Regions from separate parts of the Shinella yambaruensis genome, predicted to be linked through region 1. Evidence: riboswitches for the same ligand, from Rfam matches in the RefSeq annotation. Region 1 holds a riboswitch; the other holds the start of a gene.
What was found. A riboswitch is a leader RNA that binds a small molecule or an ion and turns the genes downstream of it on or off. The one in region 1 is predicted to bind cobalamin.
Positions count from the first base shown of each region.

Region 2: it holds a riboswitch for cobalamin, as region 1 does, so the genes downstream of both, metE (5-methyltetrahydropteroyltriglutamate--homocysteine S-methyltransferase) here and WMC41_RS25285 (ABC transporter substrate-binding protein) in region 1, are expected to answer to the same signal.

Region 1 covers NZ_CP150639.1:619,745-633,081, reverse strand. The annotation lists gene WMC41_RS25330 (alpha-D-ribose 1-methylphosphonate 5-phosphate C-P-lyase PhnJ) at 109-993, opposite strand; gene WMC41_RS25325 (carbon-phosphorus lyase complex subunit PhnI) at 990-2,090, opposite strand; gene phnH (phosphonate C-P lyase system protein PhnH) at 2,095-2,703, opposite strand; gene phnG (phosphonate C-P lyase system protein PhnG) at 2,703-3,173, opposite strand; gene phnF (phosphonate metabolism transcriptional regulator PhnF) at 3,293-4,048, shown strand; gene WMC41_RS25305 (class I SAM-dependent methyltransferase) at 3,993-4,802, opposite strand; gene WMC41_RS25300 (pseudoazurin) at 4,802-5,254, opposite strand; gene WMC41_RS25295 (ABC transporter ATP-binding protein) at 5,251-6,051, opposite strand; gene WMC41_RS25290 (FecCD family ABC transporter permease) at 6,048-7,076, opposite strand; gene WMC41_RS25285 (ABC transporter substrate-binding protein) at 7,073-8,116, opposite strand; cobalamin riboswitch at 8,274-8,507, opposite strand; gene WMC41_RS25280 (MurR/RpiR family transcriptional regulator) at 8,534-9,388, opposite strand; gene WMC41_RS25275 (polyamine ABC transporter substrate-binding protein) at 9,445-10,515, opposite strand; gene WMC41_RS25270 (ABC transporter ATP-binding protein) at 10,680-11,762, shown strand; gene WMC41_RS25265 (ABC transporter permease) at 11,764-12,666, shown strand; gene WMC41_RS25260 (ABC transporter permease) at 12,679-13,337, shown strand, end outside.
Region 2 covers NZ_CP150640.1:416,279-420,980, forward strand. The annotation lists gene WMC41_RS27780 (acyl-CoA thioesterase) at 1-235, opposite strand, end outside; gene WMC41_RS27785 (acyl-CoA thioesterase) at 254-700, opposite strand; gene metE (5-methyltetrahydropteroyltriglutamate--homocysteine S-methyltransferase) at 724-3,075, opposite strand; cobalamin riboswitch at 3,177-3,391, opposite strand; gene WMC41_RS27795 (aromatic ring-hydroxylating oxygenase subunit alpha) at 3,465-4,694, opposite strand.

The DNA of each region.
Region 1 (13,337 bases):
ATGTTCCGCCCATCTTCAGCGATTCGATTTGAGCAAAGTTCCGGCCGCTTGCCGATCTCCCCCCTCGAGGGGGAGATGTCCGGCAGGACAGAGGGGGGTGAGCGCTACTCATTCCGCAGCCTCCTTGTCATAGGCCAAGTGGCCGCGATGGCCGGCGGAGCACCGTTCCTCGCAATGGTCGGTGTCCGAGCAGACGAACATCCGCCCGCCCCTGTCGTCGAGCACCACCTCGTCGAGATAGACATTTTCGGCGCCGCATAGCGCACAGGGCTTGTCGAAGGTCTGGATCTCGAAGGGATGGTCCTCGAAATCGAGGCTGACGACCTCGGTATGGGGCGGCACGGCATAGATGCGCTTCTCGCGGCCCGCGCCGAAAAGCTGGAGCGCCTCCGACATGTGCATCTTCGGATTGTCGAATTTCGGCGTCGGCGACGGGTCCATCACGTAGCGGCCCTCCACCTTCACCGGATAGGCATAGGTCGTCGCGATATGGCCGTTGCGGGCGATGTCCTCGTAGAGCTTGACATGCATCAGGCCGTATTCCTCCAGCGCGTGCATCTTGCGCGTCTCGGTCTCGCGCGGCTCGAGGAAGCGCAGCGGTTCGGGGATCGGCACCTGGTAGACCAGCGTCTGCCCGGCCGTCAGCCTCTCCTCGGGAATGCGGTGGCGCGTCTGGATGATCGTCGCCTCCCGCGTCTTCGTCGTCACCGCCACATTGGCGACCTTCTGGAAGAAGGCGCGGATGGAGACGGCGTTGGTGGTGTCGTCCGCCCCCTGGTCGATGACCTTCAGCACATCCTTCGGCCCGAGGATCGCCGCCGTCACCTGCACGCCGCCGGTACCCCAGCCATAGGGCATCGGCATTTCGCGCGAGGCGAAGGGCACCTGGTAGCCGGGAATGGCGATCGCCTTCAGGATCGCCCGGCGGATCATGCGTTTCGTCTGTTCGTCGAGATAGGCGAAATTGTAGGTCGCCAGCTCTGCGGTGCTCATTCTGCGGCCTCCGGAAGATCGTTGTTCTGCGCGGCCTCGTATTCGCGCCGCATGCGGCGCACGAGATCGAGTTCGGCCTGGAAATCCACGTAATGCGGCAGCTTCAGGTGCTCGACGAAGCCGGTCGCCTGCACGTTGTCGGAATGGGAGATGACGAATTCCTCGTCCTGTGCCGGGGCGACGATATCCTCGCCGAATTCCTCCGCGCGCAGCGCCCTGTCGACCAGCGACATGGCCATGGCCTTGCGCTCGCTCTGGCCGAAGACGAGGCCGTAGCCGCGGGTGAACTGCGGCGGGTTCTTCGCCGAACCCTTGAACTGGGCGATCATCTGGCACTCCGTCACCTGGATGCGGCCGAGCGAGACGGCAAAGCCGAGTTCCGGCATGCCCAGTTCCACCTCGACCTCGCCGATGCGCACCTCGCCGACGAAGGGATGGGTGCGGGCATAACCGCGCTGCGTGGAATAGCCGAGCGCCAGCAGAAAGCCCTCGTCGCCGCGGGCGAGCGCCTGCAGGCGCAGGTCCCGCGCCATCGGGAATTCCAGCGGCTCGCGCGTCAGGTCGCCGGCGACATGGCCGTCCGGCAGGCTGCCGTCATCCTCGACGAGGCCTTCACCGGCCAGGATGTCGGAGACGCGCATGACCGGCTCGCCGGCCTCCTCGCGCTCCAGCGGCGCCTCCACCGCTTCGTCCGTCAAAAGCGAGGGATCGAGCAGGCGGTGCGTATAGTCGAAGGTCGGCCCGAGGAGCTGGCCGCCCGGCAAATCCTTGTAGGTGGCCGAGACGCGGCGCTCGACGATCATATCGCCGGTCTCCACGGGTTTCGAATAGCCGAAGCGCGGCAGCGTGGTGCGATAGGCGCGCAGGATGAAGATCGCCTCGATCATGTCGCCACGGGCCTGGCGGACGGCGAGCGCCGCGAGCGCCCGGTCATAGAGCGATGCTTCCGCCATCACGCGGTCGACGGCGAGGCCGAGCTGGGCGACGATCTGCTCGATGCCGATGGCCGGCAGCGAGCGGTCACCGCGACGGCGGTCGGCGAGAAGGCGGTGGGCGTTGGAGATGGCGGCTTCGCCACCCTTGACGGCAACGTACATGGTCTCACGCCTCCTTCACGCGAAGCACGGTGGTGCGCGGCAGGCAGAGGATTTCTTCGCCCGCAACAAGGATCAGATCGACGCCGCGCGGAAAATTCTGCCGGTTCTCCGACCAGAAATGCGGGAACATGTCGGAAAGACCCACTGGCGCGATCTCCGCCTCGGTGCGGATGCCCGGCCCCTTCAGCACGAGCGGCCGTCCGCCCTCGAAGGAAGCGATCTCGACCACGAGCGTCGTCGAACGATCCGGATATTCCTGCGTGCCCTGGGCGAAGAGGCTGGGATTGGGCAGCATGGCGTCCTTTTCCACGAAGGCGAAGCGTGCGTTCTGCCGCTCTTCGGTCACCGGCGCGCCGGCATTGAAGGCGAGCCAGCCCGGCAGCGCCGAACGGGAAAGCGCCGGGGTGAGCCAGACGGCGGTATCGTGGTCGCAGAGCGTCAGCGCGATGGCGCCGGCCGTCGCATTCAGCGGCGCGGGCGGCACGACGGTCGCATCGATGCGGCCGATCGTGCCCGGCCGGGCCATGCAGTCCATCAGCGTGCGGAAGGCGGCCTGCGCCTCGAACACCGGCTCCTTGAAACCGCCGGCAAAGGCGAGCGTATCCAATGTCATCAGTCCTCTCCGCGAACCATGGTGAAGAAATCGACGCGCGTGGCGGCCGTCTGGCGTGCCTTTTCCGCATCCTCGCCGGCGATGCGCGCGGCGACGGCGTCAAGCAGCGCCGCCACCTCGGCCCTGCGGGCCGGCTGCTGGAAGAGCGCATCGAAGATCGCCGCGAGCCGCGCTTTCGTGCCATCCGTGCCGAGCGCCTGGCCGTGGCCGACCGTGCCGTCGTCGAGGCGGACGCTTGCGCGGGTCACCGTCGCTTCGCCGAGATTGAACGGCGCGCCACCGCCGCCGATGCGTCCGCGCACCATGACGAGCCCCGTTTCCGGGCCGCGCACGGGCTGGGCGGCCGGCTTGTCGTCGAGCGCGTCGAACGCCGCCTGCAATTCGGCCCGGCTCGCCTTCGCGAGCAGGCTCATCGCCGTCTGCCGTTCACCCGCCTCGGCGGTCTCGGCGGATTTCTGAATGGATGCCATTGCCTCATCTCCAAATGTCTATTAATCTAGACAACCGAACATCTTGAGTTTCGTCTTAATCGGCGGGAATGACAAGGGTGTGACAGTGTGATGTGACAAGGGGTTTCGCGGGGGCGGAAATGGTGGAACGGCAATCGGGCGTGGCGCTCTGGCGGCAGATCGCGGATCTCATGCGCCTGGCGATCAACAATGGCGACTTCGACGAGACCGGCATGATGCCGCCGGAAATGGCGCTGGCCGCCCGCTTCGGCGTGAACCGGCACACGGTGCGCAGCGCCATGGCGGCGCTTGCGGAAGAGGGCATCGTCCGGCCGATCCAGGGCATCGGCACGCGCATCGAACGGCGCGACCGGCTGCGCTTCCCGATTTCCCGCCGCACCCGCTTCTCGCAGGGCCTCGGCAACCAGACGCGCAATCTGGAAGGCCGGCTGCTCGCGGCCGCAACGGAGGCCGCGCCCGCCGCCGTCGCCGCGGCGCTCGGCCTTGCGCCCGGCGCCCCCTGCGTGCGGCTTGAAACGGTGAACAGCGCCGACAGGCGCCCGGTCTCCTGCGGGACGCACTATTTCCCGGCCGATCGCTTTACCGGGATCGACGCGGCCTACAACAGGACGCGCTCCATCACCGCCTCCTTCCAGGAGCTCGGCGTGTCCGACTATGTGCGCCGATCGACCGAGATATCCGCCGTCCATGCCGAAGGCGACGACATCCGCCACCTGAAGCTCTCGCCCGGCGCGATCATCCTCGTGGCGACGGCGGTCAACACCGACCTCGACGGCGTTCCGATCCAGTTCTCGCGCACGCGCTTTGCCGCCGACCGGGTCAAGCTGACGGTGGAGCCGGAACCGGACGCGGCTGCTTCCGGCAGCAAAGGATGAAACGGCGGTAAAGCAGCGTGCGCAGCCTGTTGCGCAGGTCCGCCGTGCGGCGCTGGGCCTTTGCGATGGGCGCATGCGAGCCGATCGTCATGTCGCGGAATCCTGCCGCCGCCAGCAGCGGCAGCACGCGCTCGACGGTCAACCCCTCGCCGAAGGGCAGCCGCTCCATGATGTCGGCATGGCGCGCGCTCATCGCCCCGTCATAGTGGGGATCGGCGCCGACGACCCTGTCGATGACGGCGATGGCCCGGCTCGCCAGCCGGCCGAGCCGGGTCGGCGCGGCCCAGTCGCCGTCGAAGAACAGAAGCGTGCCGCCGGGCTTCAGCATGCGGTGCCATTCCGCAAAGGCCTCGGCCGGCGTCGTCAGCGTCCAGACGAGATGGCGGCAGACGATCGCATCGTAGCTCTCGTCCGGCTCCATCGGATTTTCCGCATCGGCGAGCAGGAAGCGAAGCCCCCTCGCCCCGGCATGTTTTTTCCGCGCCACCGCCAGCATCGCCTCGGAGAAATCGAGCGCCGTCACCTCATGGCCGAGGGAGAGAAGGAGACGCGTCACCTCCCCCGTGCCGCAAGCAAGCTCCAGCACGCGGCGCGGTTCAGGACCGAGGTTTTCGCGGATCGCCGCCGCCCAGGCGTCGAATTCCGGCCCGTCGGGAATACGATGGCCGAAGGCAAGGTCGAATGTTTCGGAGCGCCGCGACCAGTAGTCGCGAATGTCCTCCTTGAGGTGGCTGTTGGCGCGGGGGCCGTGCATCACCGCCCCTCGCCGGCATCGATGCGGGCAAAGATGTCATCGAAGCGCGGCCGAGCGCGGGCCGGCACCTCGACCTTGCGGATCGCCTCCGTCAGCTCCGCTTCACCGACCTTGACCAGCATGACCATGCCCATGCCGAAATGCGGCGAGCATTTGATGCCGTAGTAACCCGGCTGGTCGAAGGTCACCTCGATCTCCTCGTTGATCTTGCCCTTGAAGCCCGCATAGCCCTCGGGAACCATGCCCTCGATACTCGCGGCATTGTGGCTCTTGTGAGTGGCGATGAACTTGACGCTGTCGCCCGGCTTGATCGCCAGGAAATCCGGCTCGAAGACCATGGAGCCCCGTTCGCCGCGATTGCGCATCTCGACGCGAAACGTTTCGGCGGCGGCGGGAGCGGCATGGAGGAAAGCGGCGAAGGCCGCAGCGAGGAGGAAACGGGTTTTCATCATGCCTCTGCAACGAGCTTGAGTTTGGCGGGCCGCGGTTCCGGCCGGCGATAGCGGATGAAGCAGCCGCCGGCGCTGTCGCGTTCGACATCGACGGTGACGCCGAAGACGTCGGCGAGGCGCTGCGGTTCCAGCACCTTGGCGGGCGTGCCGAGCGCGACGATGCGGCCGCCCTGCATGACGGCGATGCGATCGCAGAACATGGCGGCGTGGTTGAGATCGTGCAGCGCGGCGACGACGGTCAAATCCTGCTCGCGCACCAGCTGGAGCAGGCTGATCTGATGGCCGATGTCGAGGTGGTTTGTCGGCTCGTCGAGAAGGAGGATCGGCGCCTGCTGGGCGAGCGCGCGGGCGATATGCAGCCGCTGGCGCTCGCCGCCGGAGAGCGTGTGCCAGAGCCGGCGGGAAAAGTGCGCCATGTCGACCTCCTCCAGCGCCCGGTCGACGATGGCGTCGTCCGCCCGCGACCAGGGCGTCAGCGCGCCGAGATGGGGCGTGCGGCCGAGTTTGACGGCCTGGCGCGCGGTGATGCGCTCGGTGGTCTCGGCCTGCTGCTCGACGAAGGCGATGCGGCGGGCGATCGCCTGCCGGCCATGGGCGGAAAGCGGTTTGCCGTCGAGCGTCACCGCGCCGGCCTGCGGCCTGCGGATACCGGCCATCAGCGCCATCAGGCTGGTCTTGCCGGAGCCGTTCGGGCCGATGATGCCCAGGAACTCGCCAGGGTGCACGTCGAGCGAGACATCCGACAGGATGGTCGTGCCGCCGGCCGACCAGGAAAGGCCTTTTGCCGAGAGCGTCACAGGGCCGATCTCCTCTGGCTGAGGATGAGCGCGAAGGCCGGTGCGCCGAACAGGGCGGTGATGACGCCGATGGGCAGCACCTGGCCGGGGATGATGATGCGCGACAGCACGTCCGCGGCGATCATGAAGATGGCGCCGATCAGCGCCGAGGCGGGCAGCAGCAGCCCGTGCCGGACGCCGACGAGCATGCGCGCGACATGGGGAATGACGAGGCCGACGAAGCCAATCGAGCCGACCATGCTGACCATGCTGGCGGTCATGACGGCGGAAACGGCGATCAGCACGACATAGACGCGGCGCACCGGAATGCCGAGCGAGGCCGCCGATTCCGTGCCGAACGTGAAGGCATCGAGCGCGCGGGCATGCCAGAGGCAGACGAGAAGGCCGAAAAGCGCGACCGGCACGGCCAGCCCGACATCCGGCCAGCGCACGCCGGAAAGGTTGCCGAGCAGCCAGAACATGATGGCGCGCGCCTGCTCGGCATTGGCCGCCTTGGTGACGATGAAGGAGGTGAGCGCGTTGAAGAGCTGCGACCCGGCGACGCCCGCCAGGATGATCGCGCCCGTGCCGCGGCCGGCGCGCACGGCGAGCGCGCTGACGAAGCCGAAGGCGATGAGCGCGCCGATGAAGGCCCCGATCGGCAGCGTCAGGAGACCGGCGCCGAAGCCGAGGATCGCGATGCTCACCGCCCCTGTCGAGGCGCCGGCGGAAATGCCGAGGATGTAGGGATCGGCCAGCGCATTGCGCAGCAGCGATTGCAGGATGACGCCGGAAAGCGCCAAGGCCGAGCCGCAGCAGGCGGCGACGATCGCGCGGCTCAGCCGGTAGTTCCAGACGATGCCCTCGTCGATCGGCTCAAGCGCATAGCCCGCCTGCCACAGGCGGTTCGCCAGGGTCTTCGCCACGATATCGAGCGGAATGGCCGTCTCGCCCACCGCCGCGCCCACCCCGAGCGCGGCGGCGAGCAGCACGAGCGCCGCGAAGGCGGCACCCGCACGAAGCAGGATGGGGCGATCGGCCGTCACTTTGCGAGGCCAGCCTTCTCGACGGCGTCGGCGAGCACCTCGATGCCTTCGATCGTGCGGATCGTCGGGTTCATCGCCTGGGCGTCCATGTCGACGACATGGCCGTTCTTGACGGCCGGCATGAGGCTGGCGACCGGATCCGACTTCAGGAACTGGTGCTTGACGGCGACATCGTCGGCCGGGAAGCGGCGGCGCTCCATCTTGCCGGCGACGATGATCGTCGGATCGGCCTTGGCGATGGTTTCCCAGCCGACCGTCGGCCATTCCTCGTCGCTCTCGATGACATTCCGGATGCCGAGCGCCGACAGGATGTAGCCCGGCGCGCCGTTGCGGCCGGCGACATAGGGGTCGATGTCGAGTTCGGCGCTGGAGAACCAGAAGACGGCGGAGAGCTTGCCGTCCGCCGAGGCGATCTTCTGGCGCGCCGCCGCCTCGCGGGCCTTGAGGTCGGCGATGACCTTCTCACCTTGTTCCTGAACATCGAAAATCTGCGCCAGCTCGCTGATTTCCTTGTAGATCAGGTCCATGGTGAAGACGGTCTTGCGCACGCCGTCGCCGCCGCCGGAATTGTCCTTGCCGACGCAATCGGCGGGCGAGGTATAGACCGGGATGTTCAGCTCCTCGAACTGTTCCGGCGTCGCGACGATGCCCTCCGGGCCGACATGCCACTGGAACTGCGCCGTCACGAGGTCCGGTTTCTTGGCAACGACGCTCTCGAAGCTCGGGTCGTTGTCGGCAAGGCGCTCGACCTTGGCGTTGACATCCTCGTAACCGGCCAGAACCGGACCGATCCAGACGGCCGTGCCGACCATGCGCTCGCCGACGCCGAGCAGGTAGAGGATTTCCGTCGTGCTTTGGCCGAGCGAGACGGCGCGCTCCGGCGCCTTTTCGAACGTCACGCTGCGGCCGCAGTTTTCCAGCGTCAGCGGATATTGCGTCGCGGCCGCCCGCACGGCGCCCGAGGACAGGACGAGCACGGCGGCGCCGGCCAGCGCGGAAATGAAGGTTGCGGCGCGTGCGGCCGCAGGCAGAGTGGTCATGGGTGTCTCCCGGATGAGTGAAAGCGTGCGGGCTCAGCCGACGCGCCGACAAAGGCGGGTCGATTGCGGTCGGGAGAAAACGAATGGGATTCCGCCGTCGCCGGCAGCCAGGGTCGTCATAGGGTCTCCTGTTCCGGGCATCCCCGCCCGTGACTTGGAAATTGGCTCGACGACGGCAGGTCTCCTGGCTCACGGATATCTGCTGCCTGTCTGCCTTCCCGCGGGGAAACCGCAGTGGCATGACGCGAAGACGCGTCCTAAGGACAGGCGGCAATCCGCCTACAGTTGCGGGGGCAGCCACGGAATGGGTCCCTGTTGGGCCGTCCGCACCGTGTTCCCTATTAATCCCCTGGGAGTCATCCTTCGGGGAACCGTCTCCCCATCCTTAGTCCGCCGTGCTCGGCAGCGTCAAGGCGCTCAGCTCTCGAAATCCCCGAAGACATCCTGGAGGCGGGTGAGCGTGTCGACGCGCTCGCTCACCTCGTCGCCCTTCAGGACGATGATGTTGCTGAGCATGAGGTCCATGACGGCGGTCATGGTGGCCGCGCCGTCCCAGAGCGGCCCGTGCGAACCGGGCACGATGAGGCAGATGTCGGAGACCTCCGGCCCCCAGGGGCAGAACTCGTCGGTAAGCAGAACGACCTTCACGCCGGCCCGCCGCGCCTCCAGCGCGAGCGGCCGCGCCTTGGCGGCAAAGCGGCGCACGTCATGCAGGAAGAGCAGCCGTCCCTCGACGGAGCCGTCAAGCAGTTCCGCATAGGTGCCGTTGAGGCCGTCGACGAACTGCACGCGCGGGCGCGTATAGGAAAGCTGGCTGGCGAAATACTGGGCGATGCCGCGCACGTTCTGATAGGCGGCGACATAGACTTCCGTTGCGCCGATCAGCGCGTCGATCGTCTGCTGCCATTCCGGCGCGCTGGTGATGGCGTAGATCTGGCCGAGATTGTCGATCTGCTGCTGGATGAGGCCGGCAAGAAGCTTTCCCTCCTTGCGGTCCTGCTCCAGCGAGGCGACCGGCCCCTTGACCTCCCAGGCCGGGTTGGAGCCGCCGCGGCGCAGTTCGCTCTTCAGTTCGTCGAGCCCGTCGAAGCCCATGCGGCGGAGATAGCGCCCGATGGTCATCGGCGAGACCTGGAGGCGCTGGGCGATGGAGCGCGCCGTCTCGAAGGGCAATTCGGCGATGTTGCGCTCGATATAGTGGGCGATCAGCCTGTCGGATTTGGAGCGCCGGAGGTCGTCGGACTGAACGAGCTTCAGAATGCGTTTCGACACGTCGCCCCCTTCTCCAAACTCCCGCCCGCCGAAAGACGGGCGGGGATCGCGCGCGTTCACTGCGCCGTCTTGATGCGCGTCCAGACGCGGTCGAGCTGGCGCAGCGCCGGGCCCAGGTCCTCGAAGATCTGGAGACGCGCCATCGTCTCGGCCGGCGGGTTGATTTCCTTGCTATTTTTGATCTTTTCCGGGGTCAATTCCCGCGCCGGCACGTTGGCCGTGCCATTGGTCTGCTGCGCGACGTTGAGCGCGGCGATTTCCGGGCGGGTGTAGAACTGCAGGAACTTGATGGCGTTCTCCTTGTTGGGAGCCGTCTTCAAGACGCAGACGTCCTCCTGGTACATGGTCGCGCCCTCCTCGGGGATCACATAGCCGAGGTCCTTCTCGTCGCCGAAGACGTCGACCATCGCGCCGACGAAGAAGTGGCCGGCCGCGACGTCGCCGGATTGCACCATCGGCCGCGTGTCATAGGTGAAGGCCGCGACATGGGGTTTCATGGCGATGATCGTCTCGGCGGCCTGCTGCAATTCCGCCGGATCGGTGGAGTTGATCTTGTGGCCGTTCAGCATGAGGCCGACCGCCAGCACCTCGCGCATGTCGTCGAGCAGGGTGAATTTCAGCCCCTTGGCCTTCACCGTCTCGATCAGGTCCTTCCAGCCCGTGACGTCCTTGCCGAGGATCGTGCGGTTATAGAAGATGCCGACCGAGCCCCAGGCATAGGGCAGGCAATATTCGCCCTTCGGGTCGCTTTTCGCGCGCAGGAAGGCGGGATCGATGTTCTTGAAGCCCTCGAACGTGTTGATGTCGGTCTTTTCCAGAAGCTCGAGCTTGGCCATGATGTCGTGCATGTGCACGGAGGGGAAGACGATATCGTAGCCCGTCGCGCCGCCCTGAATCTTCGCCAGCATTTCCTCGTTGGAGGAATAGGTCGAGAGGTTGACCTTGATCTGGGTCTCCTCCTCGAACTTCTTCAGAACCTCCGGATTGATGTATTCGCCCCAGTTGTAGATGTTGAGTTCGGCGGCGCTTGCCATGCCCGCCGTCGCCACGAGGGCGGCGAGCGAGAGGGCGGTGCGGCGCGTCCATGCCCCAAGGCCGGATGCGCCGGCGCGATAAGACTTCGTCATCGAATGATCTCCTCTGATGGTTTGGCCCGTCGTGGCCCCGGTGCTTTCCTTTGCACCGGATGTTCCCGTCCCGGCTTCTTTCGGCCGTTGACTTGGATGGCTAAATGGTATCCAACTATCGAAATCGCACAAGCGTTATTTTAATAACATTTTGGGGAACGACGATGCGAGATTCGATAGTCCGCCTGGAAAAGGCGGCGAAAGCCTTCGGCACGCCCGAAGGACAGACGGTGACGGCGCTCGACGCGATCGACCTTACCGTGCGCCGCAATGAATTCCTGACGCTGCTGGGCCCGTCCGGCTGCGGCAAGACCACCCTCCTCCAGGCGATCAGCGGCTTCGTGGAGCTCGATTCCGGCCGCATCCTGATCGACGGCGAGGACATGACGGACCGCCCGCCCTATCGCCGCCCGGTCAATACGGTGTTCCAGAACTACGCCCTCTTTCCCCATATGACCGTGGGCGAAAACACCGGCTATGCGCTGGAAGTGGCGGGGATCGCGCGGCCGGAGCGGGCCAAGCGCGTCGCCGAAGCGTTGCGCATGGTCGGCCTCGACGGCATGGAGGGCCGCAAGCCGCGCCAGCTTTCCGGCGGCCAGCAGCAGCGCGTGGCGCTCGCCCGGGCCATCATCGCCCGCCCGAAGCTGCTTTTGCTCGACGAACCGCTCTCCGCCCTCGACAAGAACCTGCGCCAGGCCATGCAGATCGAGCTGAAGACGCTCCAGCACGAGCTCGGCATCTCCTTCATCTTCGTCACGCACGACCAGCAGGAGGCGCTGACCATGTCGGACCGCGTCGCCGTCCTTTCGGGCGGCCGCATCCAGCAGCTCGATACGCCCCGCGCCATCTACGACCAGCCGAAGAACAGTTTCGTCGCCACCTTCGTCGGCGCGAGCAATCTCTTCGAGGGCCGGGCGGAGGGCGCGCGGCTCGTGACCGGCGACGGCCTGTCCATCGCCCATGCGAAACCCGGCGCAAGCGGCGCGGCGACCGCCCTCATCCGCCCCGAACAATTCTTCCTCGCGCAGCAGGGGGAAACCGCCCCGAGCCTCGACGTCGACCTCGAACAGATCGTCTTCGTCGGCTCGACCTTCGAGCTTTTCGGCCGCACGGCGACCGGCCGGCGCGTCATCGCGGAAATCCCGGCGGCGCGCCGCAGCCTCGTCGGCGAGATCGAGCAATCGCGCCGCGCCCGCCTTGCCTACGATCCCGCGGCGGTCCATCTCATCCCGGCGGAGGCCGCCTGACATGTCGTCGATCGCCTTTCGCCGCCGCGCCCAGCTCGGCCTGCTGCTCGGACCGGTCTCGCTGTTCCTCGCCGTCTTCTTCCTAGGCCCTCTCGCCATCATGATCGTGACGAGTTTTCTCGCCCCCGGCCTCTATGGCGGCGTGGAATGGACCTGGTATCCGCACAATTACGGCCGCATCCTCGGCTTTGCCGATCCGATGTTCGAGGATTTCGATCCGGTCTATATCGCCATCTTCCTGCGTTCGCTGAAGATCGCCGCGCTGACGGTGGTCGCCACCCTCCTCGTCTGCTACCCGGCCGCCTTCTGCATCAGCCGGCTTTCCGAGCGCTGGAAGAATTTCTGCCTGTTCCTCATCACCCTACCCTTCTTCACCAGCCTCATCGTGCGGCTGTTCATCTGGGTGCTGATCCTGCGCCAGACCGGCCTCGTCAATTCGGTCCTGCTGAACACCGGCGTCGTCGCCCGGCCGCTGGAGCTGATCTATACGGACGGGGCGATCGTGCTCGGCATGGTCTATGTCTTCATCCCCTTCATGTTCATGCCGGTCTATGCCAGCGTCGAAAAGCTCGACTGGACGCTGGTGCGCGCCTCGCTCGATCTCGGCGCGGGGCCGATCCGCACCTTCCTGCGCATCATCCTGCCGCTGACGGCACCCGGCATCGCCGGCGGGGCGGTGATCGTCTTCATCCCGGCGCTTGGCAATTTCGTCGTGCCGGCCATTCTGGGTGGGGCGAAGGTGATGATGCTCGGCAATCTCATCGAGCAGCAGTTCCTCGCCGCGCGCAACTGGCCCTTCGGCTCGGCGCTCGCGATGATGGTGATGAGCGTGATGCTCGTCCTGCTCTTCGTCTATGTCATCGTGTCCGGCCGCCGCGGCATCGATGCCGCGACCGGGCGTTGAGGAGGTTTTTCGATGAAGATCTTCGCCTCCCTCGCCCGCGGCAGCCTGATCGCCTACACCGCCCTCTTCTTCGCCTTCATCTATATTCCGCTGGCGCTGATCGCGGTCTATTCGTTCAATTCCAACCCGATCAACATGATGACCTGGACCGGTTTCACCACCGAATGGTACGCCCAGGTCCTCGGCTTCAAGACGACGGTCTCGGAAAACGCGCTCTATATCGAATCCACCGACCAACTGGTTCAGGCCGTCTGGAACAGCCTGATGATCGCCGCCTCCACCACGACCATCGCCACCGTGCTCGGCACGGCGATCGCCATCGCCCTCTACCGCTTCGATTTCTTCGGGCGGCGCTTCTACCGCACCGTCATGTTCATGCCGATGCTGATGCCGGATATCGTGCTCGGCATCGCGCTCCTGATCTTCTTCGTCAATGCCGGCGTCAATCTCGGCATGAAGACGATCATCATCGGCCAGTGCACCTTCCTGATCTCCTACGTCTTCATCGTCGTCTCCGCCCGGCTCGCCGGCATGGACCGCACGCTGGAGCACGCCTCGGCCGATCTCGGCGCGAACGAATGGACGACCTTCCGCAAGGTGGTGTTTCCGCAGCTCCTGCCCGGCATCGTCGGCGGCGCGCTGCTCGCCTTCATCATCTCGATGGACGACCT
Region 2 (4,702 bases), on a different replicon from region 1:
TGCATGTGCGGGTTCCGCTCGTCAGGTCTTCCGACCAGAGCTCGACCGCGACGGTCATCGACGTACGCCCGACGCGGGTCACGGTGGCCATCGTATCCACGATCGACCCCACGGCGACCGGCGCACGGAAATCGACCCGTTCGGAGGCGGCAAGCACCGTGATGCACCGGCCGTGGCGCGTGGCGGCGACGAAGGCGGCCTTGGTCATGGCGGCGAGTGCCTCGCCGCCGAACATGCGGCCGGAACTGTTCGCCTAGTCGGCGAAAACGATATCGCTCGTGCATGTCCCGCGACCGGGCGGCTCCCGCATGTCCGCCAGCGGCGGCAGGCACCAGCCCGGCGTCCTGCCTTCCGGAACCGCCACCATGCTGAAGCTGCCGCGCGTGCACAGCCGCCGTTCGCCGCTGACGAGGCCTTCGGCGACCATCTCCACCTCCACCGTCATCGAGGTGCGGCCGACACGCGAGACGCGGGCCACAAGCTCGACCAGCTCACCGACGCGTGCGGGGGCCTGGAAATCGACGCGATCGACGGATGCCGTCACGAAGGGCACGCGCCCGTGGCGGGTCGCGGCGATGAAGGCGATGCGGTCCATCAGCGCCAGCCCGGCGCCGCCGAACAGCGTTCCGTGATGGTTGGTATCCCCCGGGAAGACAAGATCGACGAGACGGCTGGGCGATGCCGGGATTGCTCCCGGCATCGCAGTGTCTTCAAGCGCACGCTTCATTGCGCCGCCACCGCCGAGCCGTCTTCGCCCCGCAGGCGGCGCGCGGCCTCCACCATGTTGACGAGCGCCGGCCTGACCTCCTCCCACTTGCGCGTCTTGAGCCCGCAGTCGGGATTGATCCAGAGCTGGCGATCCTCGAGACGCCGCCGGGCAAGCGACAGGAGATCGGTCATCTCCTCCACGTCGGGCACGCGCGGCGAGTGGATGTCGTAGACGCCCGGGCCGATTTCGTTCGGATACTGGAAGTCCCTGAAGGCATCGAGCAGCTCCATCTTCGAACGCGAGGTCTCGATGGAGATGACGTCGGCATCCATGGCGGCGATCGCCGCGATGATGTCGTTGAACTCCGAATAGCACATGTGGGTGTGGATCTGGGTTTCGTCGGAGACCCCGGAGGAGCAAAGGCGGAAGGCCTCGACCGCCCAATCCAGATAGTGCTGCCAGTCCTTGTGGCGAAGCGGCAGGCCTTCCCGGAGAGCCGCCTCGTCGATCTGGATCATCTTCGCACCAGCCTTCTCCAAATCCACGACCTCATCGCGGATGGCGAGCGCGATCTGGCGGCACGTCACGCTCCGGGGGATATCATCCCGCACGAACGACCAGTTGAGGATGGTCACCGGCCCGGTCAGCATGCCCTTCACCGGCTTGCCGGTGAGCGACTGGGAATATTGCCACCAGCGCACGGTCATCGGGTTCGGCCGCGAGACGTCGCCGAAGATGATCGGCGGGCGCACGTAACGCGAACCGTAGCTTTGCACCCAGGCATGCTGCGTGAAGGCGAAGCCCGAAAGCTGCTCGCCGAAATACTGCACCATGTCGTTGCGTTCGAACTCGCCGTGAACAAGCACGTCGAGCCCGATCTCTTCCTGCCAGCGGATGGCCGCCGCCGTTTCCTGCTGGAGGAAGGCTTCGTAGTCCTTGTAACTGAGCGTGCCCCTGGCATGGGCGGAACGGGCCTTGCGGACGTCGCCGGTCTGCGGGAACGAGCCGATCGTCGTGGTCGGGAAGAGCGGCAGCTTGATCGTTTCCGCCTGGACCTGCCGGCGCGCCTCAAAGGCGTGCTTGCGGGCCTTCATGCCGGCGTCGATGCCGGCAATGCGCCCCTGCACGAGCGGGTCGGTCACTTTCGGCGAGGATGCACGGGCGGCGATAGCCTGCGAGGCGCTGTCGATGGCGTGCCGGACGGCATCCCTGCCCTGCGCAAGCCCCTTGCCGAGCGTCGAGAGCTCGCCGAGCTTCTGCGTGGCGAAGGACAGCCAGGACTTCAGGTCGGGGTCGAGTGCCGTTTCCAGTTCAAGGTCGATCGGGACATGGAGGAGCGAGCACGAGGCCGCGACCTCCACCAGTTCACCACCGCGCCCTTCCACGAGCGGGGCCAGCCGGTCGAGAATGGCGGCAAGGTCCGCCCGCCAGATGTTGCGCCCGTCAACGACGCCGAGCGACAGGACCTGCCCGGGGCGAACGGCGCTTGCGACCGCGTCGAGCTGTTCGGGCGCGCGGGCAAGATCGATGTGCAGGCCGGCCACCGGCAGCGCGGCCGCTGCATCGAGATTGTCCGCAAGCGCGCCGAAATAGGTCGTCAGCATGACCTTCAGGCCGGGCGCGGCCTTGGCCAGGGCCTCATAGGCCAGCTTGAAGGCATGGCGCTCGCCCTCCGTCAGATCGAGCGCCAGGATCGGCTCGTCAACCTGCACCCAGTCGGCGCCCGCAGCGCCCAGGCGGCGGAAGAGTTCTTCGTAGACCGGGAGCAGCCGCGTCAGGAGGTCGAGCGGCTTGAAGGTCGAAGGCCGCGCCTTGGCGAGCTTGAGGAACGTGACCGGGCCGAGCACCACCGGGCGCGTGTGGATGCCGAGGGCCTTGGCTTCCAGGAAGTGAGCGACGGGCTTCTGCGTGGTCAGCCTGAAGACCTGGTCTTCCGCGACTTCCGGAACCATGTAGTGGTAGTTGGTGTCGAACCACTTCGTCATTTCCAGCGCCGGAACCCCGTGGCCGTGACGGGCGTGGCCGCAATCCGCATGGCCGTCGCCCTGGCTGCCGCGCGCCATGGCGAAATAGAGGGACAGCGGCACCTCCCCGCCGTCCCACCCATAAACATGCGGAATGGCGCCGACCATGACGGCCGTGTCCAGAACGTGATCGTAGAAGGAGAAATCGTTGGAGGGGATCCGCGTGATCCCGTGTTCCTGCTGAAGCTTCCAGTGTTCGGCACGCAGTGTCTTCGCCGTTTCGATAAGTTCGGTGTCCGGGATCCTGCCGGACCAGAAGGCTTCGAGCGCAAACTTCAGCTCGCGGTGGCGGCCGATGCGCGGAAAGCCCAGAGAAGCGGTCGCAAGAGATTGATGTGACATTGTCATACCCCATTGGTTTCTGGGGGCATGGGTAAAGCGGACGCGTGCAGGCCCGCCGTCTTGTCGGGCAGGTGCAGCAACCACCGGGACACCCCGCCCGTGGACGTTATTTCGTCTTGGCAGGTCTCCTGGCTCACGGGTCATCGCCGCTGTCCGTCTTCCCAAGGCTCTCGCCTCAGTGACATTGCTGGACAGCGGCTCGCCGCTCACAGTTGCGGGGGCAGCCCCGGCATTGCCGAACGATCGGCGCACCGGATTCCCTCTTAGCCCTGAAGCGGACACACCGCCCCAGGGAACCACGACGCGACGACTTCACGCCATCACGGACGGATTGTCAATAGACATAAAGAAATCTTTATATCTTTATTTATCTGGCTGCGCCAAAATTCTCAGGGGCGGCTGATCTCGTCGAGATACCAGCCGATGTAGCGCAGCTCGTTGTGTTCCATCGGCGCGATAGGGCCGGGCACGAAATAGTGCGATTGCACCCCGCGCGCCGTATGCTCGATGATCGCCTTGTCCTCCGCCGTCGTGACCTTCCAGAGCCAAGTCAGCTTCGCGAGGTCGTAGTCCCTGCCTTCCTCCGCCTTGCCGTCGACGAGCCAGATCAGTTCCATCTCGCAGCTTTCCGCCGTCTTCGGAATGAAGCGGTAGATCATGCCATGGTCCGGATAGCAGACGAGGAAGGTCGTGCCGCCGAGATGGATGGAGGTGACGCCGCCGTCGAAACCGGTGAAGCGCCCCATCAGCGGCGCGACCGCCCTACCGTCCTCGCTGCCGCTCTCCACACCCTCATAGAGCGCGTAGCGGAAGGCGTGGATCGCCTCGCGGCCTTCGCGCGAGGTCTGCCAGTGATTGCCCGAGCCGACCTCGATGCCGAGAGCGCAGGTGCGCTGTTCCATCGCGGCATTCATCGCCTCGATCATGTGCAGCGGCTGCTCCAGCGCATGGGTCTGCGAATATTCGGGATGCGCGGGACCGCAATGATAGCATTCGACATAGTTTTCGACGGCGAGCTTCCAGTTGGCGGCAACCGGGTAGCTTTCGCGGTGGGCAACCTTGGCGCTTCCCCAGCCATACTGGCCACAGGTCGCATGCAGGAGGTGCTCGACCTCGGAAAACGCCAGCGGCACCTCGGCGAAGGAGATGAAGATCAGGCCTTCCACGACGCGGACATGCAGCGTCTTCAGCCCATGGTCCTCCCGCCTGAAATCCTTCGGCATCAGGCGCGCGGCGCGCAGGCTGCCATCATTGCCATAGGTCCAGGCGTGATAGGGACAGACGAAGACCCGCGCATTGCCCTTCGGCTTCGTGCAGACCTCCGCGCCGCGATGGCGGCAGACATTGAGCATGGCATGGATCGAGCCATCCGGCGCGCGGGTGACGATGACCTGCTCGGTATCGATGCGGAAGACCTCGAAGTCGTTCACGTCGGGGATGACGCTCTCGTGGGCGATGCAGTGCCAGTGGCGCCGGAAGATGCGCTCCATGTCGCGCCGGTAGATTTCCGGATCATGGTAGAATGGGCGGGCGAGACCATGGCCCGGCCGGTGCCCGGCAACAAGCCGGTCGATGAAATCAGCAGTTTTGTCGATTAAGGCTTCCGCGGTCGTTACCATGTTCGTTT